3 regions of the Paenibacillus sp. P46E genome follow, and region 2 is predicted to be linked to each of the others. Evidence: riboswitches for the same ligand, from Rfam matches in the RefSeq annotation. Region 2 holds a riboswitch; each other region holds the start of a gene.
What was found. Region 2 has a riboswitch for cyclic di-GMP ahead of A3849_RS06255 (bifunctional diguanylate cyclase/phosphodiesterase). Riboswitches for the same ligand answer to the same signal wherever they lie in the genome.
Positions count from the first base shown of each region.

Region 1: it holds a riboswitch for cyclic di-GMP, as region 2 does, so the genes downstream of both, A3849_RS24495 (thiamine pyrophosphate-binding protein) here and A3849_RS06255 (bifunctional diguanylate cyclase/phosphodiesterase) in region 2, are expected to answer to the same signal.
Region 3: it holds a riboswitch for cyclic di-GMP, as region 2 does, so the genes downstream of both, A3849_RS04295 (flagellar assembly protein A) here and A3849_RS06255 (bifunctional diguanylate cyclase/phosphodiesterase) in region 2, are expected to answer to the same signal.

Region 1 covers NZ_LVYZ01000066.1:5,988-11,766, reverse strand. Annotated here, with positions in the region: gene glpK (glycerol kinase GlpK) at 1-350, shown strand, start outside; gene A3849_RS24510 (3-oxoacyl-[acyl-carrier-protein] synthase III C-terminal domain-containing protein) at 464-1,456, opposite strand; gene A3849_RS24505 (hypothetical protein) at 1,560-1,910, opposite strand; gene A3849_RS24500 (carboxymuconolactone decarboxylase family protein) at 2,131-2,499, opposite strand; gene A3849_RS24495 (thiamine pyrophosphate-binding protein) at 2,575-4,218, opposite strand; cyclic di-GMP riboswitch class I at 4,329-4,422, opposite strand; gene A3849_RS24490 (methyl-accepting chemotaxis protein) at 4,922-5,779, opposite strand, start outside.
Region 2 covers NZ_LVYZ01000027.1:70,625-76,403, reverse strand. Annotated here, with positions in the region: gene A3849_RS06255 (bifunctional diguanylate cyclase/phosphodiesterase) at 428-3,298, opposite strand; cyclic di-GMP riboswitch class I at 3,370-3,465, opposite strand; gene A3849_RS06250 (ABC transporter ATP-binding protein) at 3,703-5,622, opposite strand; gene A3849_RS06245 (ABC transporter ATP-binding protein) at 5,619-5,779, opposite strand, start outside.
Region 3 covers NZ_LVYZ01000014.1:165,578-171,356, reverse strand. Annotated here, with positions in the region: gene A3849_RS04315 (ABC transporter permease) at 1-440, opposite strand, end outside; gene A3849_RS04310 (ABC transporter permease) at 440-1,243, opposite strand; gene A3849_RS04305 (ABC transporter ATP-binding protein) at 1,233-2,357, opposite strand; gene A3849_RS04300 (FUSC family protein) at 2,660-3,760, shown strand; cyclic di-GMP riboswitch class I at 4,064-4,157, shown strand; gene A3849_RS04295 (flagellar assembly protein A) at 4,261-5,779, shown strand, end outside.

The DNA of each region.
Region 1 (5,779 bases), on a different contig from region 2:
AATCAAGAGATGTAATCGGTGCGATGGAAAAGGATGCAGGCATGCCGCTCACGGGACTGCGGGTCGATGGAGGCGCGGTGCGCAACGATCTGCTCATGCAGTTTCAAGCGGATATTCTAGGCAGTGAGGTTACACGTACCATGTATGCGGAGACTACCGCACTGGGGGCAGCACTGCTTGCCGGCCTTACGTCAGGGATTTGGAACCGGGAACAGCTCGATAGCTTTAATAAGGCTGAGAAGGTATTCTCGCCTGCTATGGAGCCGGCAGAGCGTGAGCTTCGTTACCATGCCTGGCAGGATGCTGTGTCGCGGACCATGGGCTGGGAGAAGCATGAAGGTCACCGTTAACGAGTATGGAATGAATCGCTATCAGAGCAGCGAACTTATTAGATAGACTAATCGCAAATGGCCCGCAAGCAGATGATCTGCTTGCGGGCCATTTTAGGTATCACGAATAATGTTTAGTATTCCATTACAAAAGCAACATTTTGCCAGCCTGCGCCAACGGTCCAGAAGAGCACTTTGTCACCGCGTTCAATCATTCCAGTAGTCACTGCTTTGTGCAGGGCGACAAAAGGACTGCTTGTCGAAGTATAGCCGAATTCATCGCCGATGTAGACCGCAACGTCGGTGTCGATGCCTATTTTGTCAGATACGGCGCGAATATTAGGGAGAGACAGCTGTGAGAAGCAGGCGGCTTTGATAGACTCGGGAGCGATCTCATTATTGCTCAGCAATGTATTGATTGATTCCGAGGCTGCATCTACACAGATGGAGTCATCAAAAGGAATGAACTTCACATTGAACTCTCCGGCACCTACACCACCGCGTCCAAGGTTAGCTAAGCCTTCCGCAGGAAACATCGAGTTCCCATAGACACATGTGTCTGTCTGATATATAGAATCAATGAAGCCCACCGAATTCTCGTCCCGCTCCAGAATAACAGCAGCGGCAGCATCACCAAAGTTGGCAAAATAGACAGGATCGTTTTTATCCGCATGCGGAGCAACGTGGTCTGAACCGATTACCAGTGCGCGGCGGATTCTTGGATTGGCGATCATTTGGCGGCTTACCTGTTCCACCGAGGCAGTCATACCTGCACAGTTGGCATTACTGTCGATGCAAATGGTGTGGGAAGCCCCACCGATTAATCGGTGAATCATGAGTGAGTTCGTCGGGAAGATGTATTCAGGAGTCTGACTGGCATAGGCAATCAGGTCGATGTCAGCCCCGGTAAGCCCGGTCTTGTCCAGTACGTTGCTTGCCGCCTCAAAAGCCATGGTCAGAGAATTCTCTTCATTGCTGTCGATGCTATAGCGGTTATCACGGCCAAGAGTAGCCAGGAGGCCACGGATATCAATACCTTTTTCGTCAAAATGTTGTATGAAAAAGTCGTTGCCAATCTTTTTGCTTGGATGATAGATATCAATGTCCTTAATCCGTATCCCGGCCATGGTAATCCTCCTAAAAGTTAATGAGCGATTCTTCCCGCCCTCAAGTTTTGTACAAAACTTGCTTCACAACCATCATTCAGGCTGGTGAGTCTTGAAACAATACTTAAGATTGAACAGTTGAAACAATCTCCAGGTTATCAAGTCCAGCTTTACGGCCGAGACGTGCGAGTTGCATTTTAAGGATAGGGTTATTTTCAAGGGTCAGGCTTACTTTTTCAAAACCATCAGCTTTGAACATGATGAAGCAGCCTTCCAGCAGAGGCACAACATCAGGAGCAGTAACATTTAGTTTTCTGCAGTCAATCTGCAGTGCGTATTCTGAAGGTGTGATCGGGTTAACGGTCTGCTGATAAGCTTGAATCGATTTGAGACCATCCTCATTGGAGAAAGTGCCTTCTAATTCAATATTAATGACCTTGTTAACAGAATCGGTTTTCAAAATAAATTTACCCATGTGCTCATCTCTCCCAAAATTAAATGTGTGAAACGATTAACGGAAATGTCGACTGTACGTTGTCGTTCAGTCATAGAATATATCCAAATAACTTTTGGTTTTACGCTTTGATTCGACACGAAAACTATAGTTTTGGGATATTTTCCCTCTAATATAATCATATATTTCTCAAATAAGCAAGAAAAAAGTCGAATTGTGTATAAAATTGTTGAAGAAGAATTTATTGGATTTCCTCAAGCGTTGCAAGCAGCACATTAAAGGCTGAAATGACTCTTGGAGCACCGATACAAGGCACCAGGTGGAGTAAGATTCCCTTGATCTGGTCCACAGTTATTCCGACGCGGAGCGCCATCACATAATGGACTCCGAGCTGTTCAAATTGCCCCATAGTAATCAAAGAAGAAATAACAGCAATTTCTTTCCAATCAGAACCAATCGTTGTGCGCTGAAAAATATCCCCGTAAGCGTTGCCCATGATGTACTCGGCCAGTTCGGGGAAATGCTCTTTAATTGGAGCCAGTGCCTTGGCACCGTAGTCGCCGGATAGGTTGGTAAAATGCTTTAGACCGCTGTTACTGGTGTTTTCCACAGAGATGCCTCCTGAATTTTGATGAGCGGCAAGGAATCGGCCATAGTAAGCTTGATTCTTACCGCTGCTATGAACTTAGTTGAGATTCAACGTCCTATGGGCCGTTGGAGGCACTTCGTCACGGTCCGTCAACAGCTCAATGACAGCTACACGGTTTGACGCGACTGCAGCTTGTACAGCATTGTTGAATTGCTCAGTAGTTTCGCATCTATAGCCCGTGGCTCCGAGCGACTCAGCGAATTTCACGGCATCCATAGGTACCTCGAAGATTGTACCGTCAATTCTGCCTGTGGTTTTCTCCATTCCCTTAAGTGCCATATCCAGCTGCATGTTGTTCACTACGATAAAGATTACCGGAATATTCTTGCAGACTGCAGTATTGATTTCAGCACCAAGCATCATGAAGCAGCCATCCCCGGTTATGCAGAAAATAGTTTCTTCAGGAGAAGCGACCTTAGCGCCAATGGCCATGCCAATGGAATTGCCCATGCAGGCAAAATAGGCATCAAAGACAAAACTGCCCGGTTTTTTCACGTTGTACCATTTTACAGCGTTGAAGCCATGGCTGCCGTCATCCACAAAAACGGTGTTGTTGTAAGGAATCAAATCGCTTAGGGTACTCATAACCGAAGCTAGTGACAGCTTGGAGAGAACAGGCAACTCTTCCGCATAATCAACATCGGTTTCTGTTATGTGTTTTTTTATAGCGGCAGTATCTATATTCTTTAGATAAAAAGACAAATTATCGCGTAAATCGCCGCCTATAGAGATGGTCTGTGAAGATAAAATTTTTCCTACGAAGGTAGGGTCAACATCAAATTGGATAAGTGTTTTAGGGTGATTTTCAGCCTTTAGATTGCAGATCGTCATGTCACTCAGACGTGATCCAAGCACAATGAACAGATCACTGCGGTTCAATAAATCATCACCGTGCTTGCAGCCGCCAACACCGATTGGTCCATGGTATAACGGGTGATCCCAAGGGATCGCACCTTTTCCTCCCGGTGAGGTAACAACAGGGATGTTAAAAGTTTCAGCCAGCTGAATAAGCTCTTGGTGTGCAATAGAACGGTTAACCCCTTTGCCGGCAATAATAAGAGGATTGCTAGAGGTATTAATTGCTGAAATTACACGTTCGAAATTAGCAGTGCTTACGAGATGTTCACGCTCTGGAATCACTATCCGGCATTCTTCCAGCATTTCCGTCTGCACATCAAACGGTATACATAAATGGACCGGACCACGCTGCCCGCCCAGAGCGATGGAAATAGCATGGTTAAATAAGGTGCTGAAATGATCGCCTCGCTCCACCAGTTTACTGAAGAGTGTAGCCGGTCTGAACATGTCTGCCAGGTCAGCCAGATATGACGAAGAATCCTGGCACTGTGGAATTCCCAGTTCCTTGATAGATTGATGCCCTGTAATGAATAGTACAGGCAGGTTGTTCGCTTTTGCATGCGCTGCAGCAGTAAGAAGATTGGTTCCGCCTGGCCCCGAGGTCCCAAAAGCTACACCCAGCCTGCCGGTTTTGAGAGCATAACCTGCTGCTTCGAACCCGGAACTGGACTCATGTCTGCCAGGAATAAATTCAATCCCGTAATCTACCATTTTTAGAACTACGGGACAAATAGACTTGCCGATTATGCCAAAGGAATGTGTTACGCCGAGGTTTCGTAGTGCCTCAGCCATATAATCTGCGACCGTTTTCAGATAATCCACCCACCCAATGTTTTTTATTTAGCCAACAATAGAAAACCTGCACTCACGAGAGTACAGGTCGGCTGCAATGAATAACCGTTAAGAACGGGGGTTTCCCAGACCTTCGGTTGTTCAGCAACCTGGCTGTCTTGGTCCCATAAAAATGAGACTGTAGATCCATGGCTTTGCGTCATTCCCTTTCGGAGAATTTTGCCGTTATGATGTATTGAAAATAATGCATATTTTTACTTTACAATATATTTCTAACTCCTCTCTTGTCAATATATTTGTGCTGAAAAGCTCAGTTTATGACGAAATTAACGAACAATGTCAATTGTAAGAAGATGTCCGGTTGAGTTGTAAAACAGGGCGAATCCAAAAAATAATCTAGTGCAAAAAAGTCTTAATAATACAAATTGTGAAGAAATATTGAAACGGAAATATATCAGGTATATTGAACTATCCCTATGTATGGAAATGGAGGATTACATTGGAGTAATCAGGTGTACTCATTTTATATCTGGGTTAATAAGACTAATGTTCAAAACACCCTTTCAATCCCATTGCATACATTTTATTTTTTTCATTAAAAATAGCGGAGAGAAGTGCAAAAGAAATAACGGTTCTTGCTGCTGCCAAAAAACTGAATTTGCTGAAAATAACATTGATTATTTTGTGAACAAAAAAAGACCGCTTCATATGAATCGGTCTAAGAAAAAGGGGATTAAAATTTGAAGATATGGATCGTTTTCTGGAGTTGAAATACTGCTTGAGTCATTTTATCTGTTTCTTCTGCAACAGAGTGCAGGGCATTTATTTGTTCGTTCATTGCTGCGGATACCTCTTGGGTTCCCGCCGCAGTTTCTTCTGTAATAGCAGAAATGTTTTCGATTGCTCCAGAGATTTTCAATGCGCTCTCCAGCATGAGGTCACTCTCAGAAGAGAAAGCGGCAATTTGTTCGGTTATATATTGAACGCTTTGCACAATCTGGGCGAAAATATTTGCGGTTTCAATGATCATATCATTTTGCACTTGGACAACTTCCTCATTGATGGCAATATTCTCAATCGCTTGCTTGATATCATTCTCAATACTGCGCACCAGACTGAATACTTCTTTGGTGGAGGCTGTAGATTCCTCAGCAAGCTTGCGTACTTCCTGGGCTACAACAGCGAATCCACGACCATGTTCACCCGCGCGTGCTGCTTCGATTGATGCATTGAGTGAGAGCAGGTTGGTCTGCTCGGCGATTTCTGTAATGGTTTTGGTGATCATCGTGATCCCCCGGGCATTGTGTGATAGTGCTTCAATCGTGTCGGCAACCTTCTGGGTAGCTTGTATATTCTTGCGCATACCTTCTGCTTGAGTATCTACGGATTGGCGGCCTTTCTCAACTAATTCTAGTGTATGTATGGAACGTCTGTTCATTTCTTTGGTAGAGCTTGTGTAATTCGAAACCTTGGTTTCAATGTCTTTGATGGATTCAGTCATATCGGCGATGTCCACGGAGATTTCATTTGCACCAAGAGCCAGTTCATTGGAAGAGGAGGAGACCTGGGCCATTACGATCTTCAGATTCTG
Region 2 (5,779 bases):
CATGTGCACAAGTGACCTCTCCCCCAACTTAACTTTAATCCAGTCAGTGAACTAATAAATAAGTATCCATAATCGAACAAGAAACGGCTACCGAAAACGGGTTGAGATCGGCACAATCCTCATCGCCGAAGGGAATTGTAATTCTCACTGTTTACGTGAAGGCCAAAGCCTCCCGTCTCCGTATAAGCTCAGTGAAACCCACTGTATCTATTAACCGTAAGCCTCAAAAACCACATCATAGTAAGCTTAATAACCGCCACGTATAGTCCAAAACAAACGATAAAACGAAAAAAGACACCCTGAAAGGTGTCTTCACTAATACTCCATATGGAGCCGAGGGGAGTCGAACCCCTGTCCGAAGATAACGGCACATAAGTTTCTACGAGTGTAGTTACAGTTTTGATGTCACTCGTGTATCGGCACTCCCTTATAAGAAGTTCCTTACCTCTTCACATTGTACTGGCTTGCTTATTAAATATCCCTGGACATCGTCACACTCCAATTCACGGAGCAAGTTCAATTGTGCCTCCGTTTCAACGCCTTCCGCGACAACTTTTAAACCGATGCCATGTGCGAGGAAAATGATAGCTTTCACAATGGAAACATCATTGGATTGGCTCTGAATGTTACGAACGAAGGACTGATCCATTTTAAGGAAATCGATTGGGTAGTTCACAAGATAGTTCAATGAAGAATACCCAGTGCCAAAATCATCAATGGAGATCTTAACGCCTAACTTTCTTATCTCCTGTAAAGTGGAGAGTACCTGATCTTCATTGTTCATACTTATATTTTCAGTAATCTCCAGCTCCAAGTATCGTGGATCAAGCTGGGTCTCGTTCAAGATGCCAAAGATGTTCCGAACCAAATCCTTATCCTTGAATTGCCTTACGGATAGATTAACGGAGACACAGACTGGCTTGTAGCCCTCATTCTGCCAAGCTTTATTCTGCGAACAAGCTGTCCGTAACACCCATTCTCCAATAGGGCTAATCAGTCCGCTTTCTTCGGCAATCGGTATAAATTCCGCGGGGCTAATCATGCCCTGAACTGGATGGCGCCATCGAATCAGAGCCTCTATTCCGATAATTTGGCCTGTCTTCAATTCCATCCGGGGCTGATAGAATAATTCAAACTCATGATTATCTAAAGCTTTATGAAGCATTGTCTCCAAGCTCATTTGGTTTGACAATGACGTATTAAGCTTCCCCTCATAGAAACTATAACCATTACGCCCTGCCTTTTTAACCATGTACATCGCTTGATCTGCATTCTTAATAAGTTCCATCCCACTGTCTCCATCCCTTGGAAAGAGGCTGATACCAATACTTGGTGTGGTATACACCTCGTGATCACTTAGCGAAATGGGTATCTTAAATGCCGCAAGAACAGCTTGGGCAATTTGTTCCGATTGTTCACGGGTCACATTGGGAAGTAAGGCGATGAATTCATCTCCACCCATTCTTGAGAGGATCGCATCCTGACCAAGACATTCTTGAACCCTCACAACTACCAGCTTTAATAACTGATCGCCATTTATATGACCGAATGTATCATTTACCATCTTAAACCGATCGAGATCGATGAACAGGACTGCGGCTGTATGACCATGGTCGCCGGCTTCCTCCAAGTAAGCTTGTAATCGTTGATTAAAGGAGACTCTATTGGGTAAGCCGGTCAAGCTGTCGTAATAGGCGAGGTGTTGAATCTCAGCAAACATGCTTTGAAGTCTGGTGGCCATATCCTTGCTGTTAGATATAAGCGTATTAATTTCTTTTATAAAGCTGCCTTTCCAGTTCACAATCTGGTTCTCGGCTATTTTCTCAGGTAAATTAGTGGTTGTGTAGGTTAAAAGCTTAATCGGTCGAACAATGATTTCACTGATTACATTAGAAATAAAAATAAATATCAATCCACAGGCCAATAAAATACTGAATATTTTTATGTAGTAGCTATACAAGCGGTCACGATAGGGGGCAATCGGTGTCTCGACAATAATACTCCAATCACCCATTTGCGGAATTGTCATGATCTTGAAATAGGAGGATTCTCCCCATCTGTTCATTGGATTTCTGATAGCATCCGGGAACCAGTGATACAAACCGCCAATTATTTCACTTACTTCGCCCCTTTCTGCCCAGTTATACGGGTTCATAACGGCCAGATCATCACGAGTACTCGCAATAACCCTGTCATTCCGGTCTACGATTGTGACATTCATTAGTCTATTATTCGCCAGCTTTTTTAACTCCGTTGTAACATAGTTAAGATTTAGAACACCTACGACCGCCCCTGTAAATTCGCCGCTAATCATAATAGGGGAGCCCACAACGACAATGGGTTCGGCAACGCAACCTCTTCCAAGAAACACATCGGAAACAACGAATTGGTGTTTTTCTCTCATATATTCAAAGTAAGGCCGATCCGAGAAGTTTAAGCCAATCGTTGAATTTCCTTTGTTATTTAGTAATGGAGAGAACAGCTTTGTAACTCCGTTGCGATCAGCAATGTATGAAGTAGTAAAATCCGGATATAACGCCAGTAGATAAGCCATTTGGCGCTGCAGTGAATCCATCTCTTCCATCCTATTCTCAGCCGCCACCATCGATAAAGTATTCACTGCGGCAACATGAACTTCTCCCCACTCTGTGAGATCATTGCGGATGATAGCGGAATCTCGTTCAGTCTCTGACTTTATTTTTTCATTCATGTTGTGATACTGTTCATGACCGATCATCACCGTCACCAGAAGCAAAGTTATAAAGGCAAACGTGACAAATATGTTGAAAAGCACATCATGAAGAGAGCTCGACATCTTGCGTTTTTGGAATGATGGCCATTTAATAAGAGGCAGATAAGTAAAGATTAAACTGGAAATCAGTACATTTAAAATACCATTCACGGCATCCTTAAGCACAACCAGCAAGGAAGCGGTGAAATTCATATCCAGGGCATAACGATAGAATACCCATATGAGAGGCATCCCTAAAATCATCCAATATAGGCTATCAATAAGAACAATCCTTTTCCCTCTGTAGAAGACGCCGACAAATAAAGTTTCCAGCACAAAAACAAGCATAGCGTAAGGGTGATTCCAAAGAAACAAAGTGTAACCATTTACAATAGCCGATGCCACTAAAGCCCATTTAAGACCATATATCCGCAATATCAAAAAAGTAAATATACTACCGAAGATAAAATTGACCCCCAGCAATAGGGATAGGTTGAGCATATTACCTAGTAGTCCAAAAATAATCAGAGCTATGATAAATACAATCGACTTTTTAAATATACTCAATGTTCCCCCACCTTATGAATCAGGCCCATTGCAACAAAAAACCTCTCCCGAAAAGGAGAGGTTTCCTTGCCTTCGGTAACTGGCTGGCATAACATATCCAAATTGGAAATGTAATAGCCCCTGTAGTTTTGCGACCCCGTTTTTCAACGAGTGTGCCCTATTATTATTGAGATTATCTGAAAGAAAATACATTATTCGACATTAATCTACAAGCTGACACTAATTATAATTTATACTGCTGAGTGTTACAACCAATTTTTACATTTCTGTATGGCACCATTCATCTCAACGCCACGTATAATTCAAAACAGCCACTAAAACTAAAAAGACACCCCTTAAGGTGTCTTCACTAATACTCCATATGGAGCCGAACCGTGGCTTGTTAAATCCACAATTCGCCGATGTCACATGTTAAGATGTTTAGATACGCTGTTCTGTTCTACCACAACGTCATTATTTACCTCATAATACTGCGCTTGAGCATACCATAGCTCATGGTACTTTCCGCTCTTGTTGGAAACTAGCGCATCATGACTGCCTCTTTGAATTAGCTCGCCTTCGTGAAATACAGCAATATCGTCGCAGAAGCGGCAGCTAGATAGACGGTGCGAGATGTAAATTGCCGTTTTATTGCCGACGATCTCGTTAAATTTCGAATAAATCTCAAATTCGGCTACCGGGTCGAGTGCGGCAGTCGGCTCATCAAGGATGATAATCGGTGCATCCTTATACAGCGCGCGTGCTAGCGCAATTAATTGCGCTTCTCCACCGGAGATTTCTACACCCTTTTCGTCAAAGTCCTTGTATAAGCATGTTTCAGTTCCGCTCGGCATTGTGCTATACCGCTTCATGAAGCCCGCTTCCGTTAGGTATGCCTCAACCTTGGCCTTAGAGTAATCGACCCTGGTCGCTACATTCTGACCTAAACTGAATGAAAACAGCTTGAAATCCTGAAAAACAACCGAAAAAATCGACATATACTCTTCATGACTATACTTCTTAATGTTAATACCGTTGAGTAGAATTTCCCCTTCAGCCGGATCATATAGCCGACAAAGCAGCTTGATGAAGGTTGTCTTACCGCTTCCGTTCATACCCACAACCGCGAGCTTTCCGCCAACTTTAAATTTGAGCGATACGTTACGAAGCGTCTCCTGTTCTGACGAAGGGTATTTGAAGGAGACATTTCGAAACTCGATTTCGTAATCATTATCGCCATCAACGCATAGCGCACGCTTTTCAACGGGGAGCGAACCCTGGTACATTTTTGAGGGGATATCTAAAAAGTCGAAATAGATCCTCATACTTTCGTTATTTGCGCGAAGTACAGCGAGCTCAGTCATGAAGCTTGTAAAAGCGCCGGTAAACTGATTTATGCTTCCCACATACTTTACAATAGAACCAACCCCGAACAATCCCGCCAATGCTTTTAATCCGACAAACAGATAGACTAGGGTCGTGATCAAAACTGTCGAAATCGTAGTACTGCCCGAATATTTCATTTGAATTTTAGACAGCTTGCTAAACACCACATTAATGTCATTGTACAACGCCATAGATTCGCTTTCGATTAATGCCTTCTGATTATAGATCCGAATGTCTTTTCCTGCGCGATAGGCAGGGAGATAGTTGTTAAAATAATAATTGAATACCCGGTTGAATGAGATGATTCCACTCGCAGTTTGATGCATCTTTTGAGTCATGTTTGCATTTGCGTACATACTGACCATAACATTTGCAAGAATGCACGCCCCCAAGATCATCGAAGAGATTGATGATGATGCAAAGCCGTATATCCCCGTCAATTCGTGGCTGGCGTTTAGTGTAAACAACGAAAAAGTAAGCACTACCGAGAAGACAATGACAAACAGACTTTTGATGATCTCCTGATATGAAAAAAATAGCCTCCATATTCCTCCGCTGTTGATATTGCGGATTTCGTTAATCTTCTCTCTCAAACGGTGTGTCTCAGGATTTTCGACGCTTGTGTAGTCCATGTCTATAATTTTCTGGCTCAATCCCATTTCATATTGGTGTTTAAACTCCGCCTCTAAAGTAGAGATGAGTCTGCTCACTAATCTGATAATCAGAGCAACTATTAAATTTAATGATATGGTAATGGCAGCGTACTCGATTAAAGATTGAAAGGATTTCCCGTCGACGATACCGTCAATAATAAGCGCAGACATATAAATATTGACAAAGGGAGAGACCGCATCAAAAATCGCTCTGAGAACAATCAGAGAAAGCAGCCATGGACGGATTCGGCGGATTTCCTGCAGTCCTTTGACGATGTAGCGAATATCATCTATCAAATGCCTCATACTTCCACAACCTCCTTGTAGTAGTGACTTTGGAGGTTGAAGAGATCGGCGTATTTGCCTCCAAGCTTCATAAGTTCACTATGGTTGCCTTCCTCGATGATCTCACCATTTTCAAGAAAGAGTATTCGGTCGCAGAAGCGAGTGCTTGATAATCGGT
Region 3 (5,779 bases), on a different contig from region 2:
AGCACAGCAATCGGCACACTGAATGCCACATGCGAGAGCAGGACTGACGTGAAGCCAAGCTTAACGCCGACAATGGTGAACAGGATGAGGAACGAGGCCCCGATAATGACGTCGGGACTGACGATTAGCACATTGTTCAGCGAGAGCAGCGTGTTTTTAGCCCGGCGGCTGCGTGTACGTTGAATGGCCAGTGCGCCGATAATCGCAATCAGCGTAGCGATCGCCGATGACAGCAGCGCAATGACCAGTGTGTTAATGACAATAATCATCAGCCGGGTATCCTGAAGGACCTCGCGGTAATACTCCAGCGTGAAGCCCTTGAATTCATGCATCGTACCCCCGCTATTGAACGAGTAATACATCAGATACAGAATCGGTGCATAGAGCACGGCGAAGACCAGGACCAGATACAGGTTGGCAAATCCGTTTTTATTCTTCACTAGCGCACCCCTTTCCGTGAGCCGCCCGTCAGCACCATGAACAGCGCCATAATGACGATCAGGAAGACGGCAACCGTTGAACCCATGCCCCAGTCCTGTGTGACCAGAAAATGCTGTTCAATCGCGGTACCCAGGGTAATCACACGGTTGCCGGCGATAAGGCGCGTAATCATGAACAGCGACAATGCCGGAATGAACACCGCCATGCAGCCGGAACGCACTCCCGAGATCGTCAGCGGAAAAATCACCCGCCGGAAGGTCGTCCATCCGGATGCGCCCAAATCACGCGCGGCATCCACCAGCGACAAATTCAGCTCCTCCAGAGCGCTGAAGATCGGCAGGATCATGAACGGAATAAAGATATACACCGACACAAATACAAAGCTGAAACCCGTGAACAGAATCTGCTGTTCCCCGATCCCGAGCAGGTCAAAGAAATTATTAATCGGCCCAAAGGTGCCAAAAATTCCAATGAATGCATACGTCTTCAGCAGCAGATTAATCCAAGTGGGGAGAATAATCAGCAGCAGCCACAGCTGCTTATGCTTGGTCCGTGTGAGCAGATAGGCTGCCGGATAAGCAACCAAAAGCGAGAACACCGTGATCAGGAATGCATACCAGAAGGAGTTAAGCATCATCCGCATATATACTGGTGTGAAGAAGTTAATATAGTTATCCAGAGTGAGATGTCCGTCCAGGTCAAACAGGGAATAATAGAGGACGAGCAGCACCGGCGCGATGACAAACAGCGCGATCCACAAGTAATAAGGGATGAGAACATACGACCGGCCCTTATTGTTCATGGCTTTCCACCTCGCCGTACGCTTCCAGACGTTTGTCGAATTCTTCCTCCGTTTCACCGAAACGCATAACATGAATGGCTTCCGGGTCAAAATAAAGCCCGATTTCACTGCCGACCTCGGCCTTCCGGGTGGAATGGACCAGCCACTCATGACCGGATTCATCATAGCAGCTGATCTCATAATGTACGCCCCGGAACAGCTGGGAATCTACGCGCACGCGCAGCTTGCCCTGCTCAAGTGTGGCGATTTCCAGATCCTCAGGACGAATGACAATCTCTACCGCTTCATTCCGTTTGAGTCCCGCATCGACACATTCAAACCGGTGCCCGCCCCACTCCACGAGGTAGTCATCAATCATCACACCGGGCACAATATTCGACTCTCCGATGAAATCGGCCACGAAACGGTTGATCGGCTCATCATAAATATCATTGGGCGTGCCGCTCTGTTCGATCCGTCCGCCGTTCATGACGAAGATCCAGTCCGACATCGCGAGCGCCTCTTCCTGGTCATGGGTCACGAAGATGAAGGTAATGCCCAGCCGCTGCTGCATTTCCCGCAGAATATACTGCATCTCTGTACGAAGCTTCAGGTCCAGTGCTGATAACGGTTCATCCAGCAGCAGCACCTGCGGCTCGTTGACAATGGCGCGGGCAATCGCTACACGCTGTCTTTGTCCCCCGGACATTTCATTAATAGCCCGCTGATCGTAGCCTACAAGGTTCACAAAGCGCAGCGCCTCCTGCACCTTTTGCGTGATCACATCCTTCTTAAGCTTCTTAATGCGCAGTCCGAAGGCCACATTCTCGAATACGTTCAGGTGCGGAAACAGGGCATAATCCTGAAAAACTGTATTGACCTGCCGTTCATTAGCGGGAATGTGGTTGATTAATTGGCCATTGAGAACAATTGAGCCTTCCGTTGGCTCGGCGAAGCCGGCGATCAACCGCAGAATAGTCGTCTTGCCGCAGCCCGAAGGGCCCAGCAGGGTATAGAACTTGCCGCGTTCGATCTCGAAGCTGACGCCTTTTAGTACCGGCTCTTCATCGTCGTATTGTTTAACCACCTGGTCAAAAGAAATAATAGTGCCTTCCGGGGTAGCTATAGCTAACAACCTCCCTTACCTTATGTAATTAATACAACCTATTTTACCCGCAACCTGCGGGGGACAATCGAAGTGGCATGCTCAGCGCGAGTAAGCGACAGTTCCCCCCTTCCTTCGACATACTTCCATAATATACAGCATAAAGGATAAGTCCTATATATGCGATAGCATACATTGGTTAAAATCAGTACCGGAAACTTAACAAGTTCGTAAAAATTAAGGCTCTTCCGGCCCGTTTTGCGGTGCTATAATGAAAACGGCTGAAAGTTATTTCATTTTTTCTCTTAATAACCTGAAAGAAGATGACCCCTATGAACGAAGGATTACAGGACCGCCTGGAGAAATTTGGACTGTCTTTATATATGATACGCGTTACACTGGCTGCTTCACTCTCCTGGCTGACGGTACACACCTTGTATGGAGACAGCTACTTATATTTCGCTCCACTGGCGGCGATTCTGATCACTCAGGGGAGCGTCAAGGCTTCCTTTGAAAAAGGTGTATACCGGATGACCGGCGTTGTGCTGGGCGGAATTGTGAGCTTGATCGTGGGACGATTCTTCGATGTCGGAGCACTCTCCATTCTGCTGATGCTGCTGGTTGGCATCGGAATCGCGACTGCCTGCCGGATTAATATCCAAGCCATCTCCCAGGTCGGTGTAACCTCTGTTCTGGCCCTCACCTTCTATCATGACCATTATATCGAGTGGCGGGTCGCCGAAACGCTTATCGGAGTCATTATTGCTCTAATCATCAATATGATTATCGTTCCGCCCAAGGGGTTCGTCAAGGTCAAGGGCTTGGCATTCGAAGGCAGTCTACTGCTGGCTGATGCCCTAAGCGGCCTTGCGGGTGGCGGACGGGGAGCGCCTCAGGTTTCGGATACGTTGGCACGTTCCGCTTCGCTGCTGGCGAGGAGCGAGCAGCAGCAAAAGGAGCTGCATTATACCTTAACGCATTACCAGTGCCGCAGCGAGCTTCGCGGACTCTCCCAGGCTACCGCACATCTCAAGCAAATTCAATGCTATGTCAAGGAGATCAGCTCAGAGATTGCGTTGCTGCCAACACATCATGCCGCGTCTGACTGGATGGCGGAGATCGTAAACGCCACCGCAGACTGCATCGCTCTCTATGGTACCAAAACACTCTCAGATGCCGAAAGCCAGCATCCGCTTCCCGAGTCATTGCGCCGGGCCCGCGACCTTCAGCTAGCCTGGTTCTCGGAGCTGCAGGGACAATGCTCACTGACCTCCATCCGCGATCTCGGCGCGGTCTTCTCCCACCTGAACCGGGTGCTGGAGGAAATCGAACAGGCCGACTACGTGGTGATATCAGCCGCACCGCAGAACAGCAAGACAGAGGCTACCCGCGCTATGCACTTCATACAAAAAGGACTCTCCCACAAGCTTTAGGCTTGGGAGCGTCCTTTTTTTCTGGAATATCGGCCATACTCCCCCGCAAAATCCCCTTTTAATTCAGAATTCAATAAATAGAAAAAATCCTTAATTACATTTAATTTACAATAAATCAACAATTAGCTACATTTATCATTATTTATAGTCTAAATCAATTATTCCAGTTGAAAATTCGCTACTTAAGTACTAGAATTAATGTTGTTTACTGAAGTTTTTATTGGACAGAGTGCCAGTATTGACCAGTTTTTTGTCGATTACAGTCGATTTAATGGGCCTTGTACTGAGTATATATCATTGATCTATTCCTAAAGGCAAACTGTCTGAAAGGACAGGACGCAAAGCCATGGGCCTAAGAGTACAGGTATTGCTGTTTTATGGTCGCCAGGTTGCCAATAGAGACGCCATTTGGTCGGATATCCCAAGATATCGCATCACGGCTCCATGATGTTCTTTTCTGTACAGATACCATTGATTATACGAAAAGTGAGGTTACGAGAATGCCGCAGCATATTATCGAACGTTCACGGTACGAGTTCATTGCTTCCATGCTTCTTGGAAAGCACAATCTCATGGATCTTTATTCTGTGGATGCTCAGACGTTTGGCGGAACAGACAGAGCGAAGAACGGCGTTATCATTATCCAGAACAACCAAATTTTCATCACGCCTCCTCTGCCTGGCGGCATGCCCGCTGTAATTTCAGCTGTCCATCCCGTAATCCTTAAGATCAATGGCCAAACCCTCACAGAGCCAACGCCAATCACGTCTGCAGATGATCTCACCTGGGAGATTTGCGAGAAGCCACAATACCAGATTACTGTATCCGATGATAAGCTCAAAGTGTACTTTACGCTTTACCGTGCCGAAAGATATGCCTGGAATCTGGTCAACAGTCCGGCTTCAGCCAATGTCACGGTCCGTGCAGAAATGAACCGTGATTCCTTGTTGTCCGTTCTGTCGATAGCGCAGATTATGTCTGGCTTTGAGAAAAGATCCATTGTCAGCTCGCTCAACATCCCCGCTCTCTATGAAGAACTGAACAACCCGACCTATCTTCCTGTCTGCATAGCAGAAGGCAAGGCTCCCGTACCCGGGACCAATGCGAGACTGGAGCTGCTGTTTCAGAAGAAGATAGACAATGCCTTCAAAGGGACCTGCCCTTCTGATGATGAATCCAGCCACTATGAATTCCTTACTGTAGAAGAAGGCGAAGTGTTTGCACAGAAGCTCCCACCCCAAGAGGGCCTTCCCGGATTCACCGTGTATGGCGGTGTCCTTCCCCCGCCCCCACCGCGGGACCTTACTCTATTGACCGGACACTATGCGGTACTGCTTCCAGGGGGACAGATCGCTGCCCGCTGTAAAGGCAGACCGCGCATTACCGGATACGGAACCTTTGTAAAAACGATTGATTTCCCCCAAACCTATAGGGTTCCGCAGAATGATGCCGTGGAACCTGCCACCATCAGGTTCGCGGGAGATATTATTGCAGCTCATCCTCTGAACAAGAACACGGTTATTGAAGCCCTGGGTAATGTATACATATACGGTGACGTTCACCACTCCAGAATCTCGGCAACAGGCAGTATATTTATCAGCGGCAAAGCAGTCGATAGTGAATTGTACGCCGGAGCGTTCGGCGCCGCACACCACCGTCTGTGCAGCTTTTCCGAGCTGCTGATCCAAGAGATCTCCAGTCTGAGGGAAGCCGCTAAGAACCTTGCCGAGACGGTCGAGTCCACGATGCAGACCGTTAAGTACGGCTTAGTCATTATGCTGCTGCTGGAGAGCAAATATGATCATCTTCCCCTTTTAATTAACGATATGCGGGAACTGTTGTCGGACTTGAGCGCTGACTACCCCCAGGATACCAAAATTGTGAGGCACATGATGGATATCTTTCTGAAACCCGGACATTTTACCGACCTCATTACGGATGCGGGAATAGGCTCTTTTCTGAGCCTGCTTAAAAACCTTATCGAGGGCATCTCCCTCATGCAGGAGGAGCAAGTCCGGA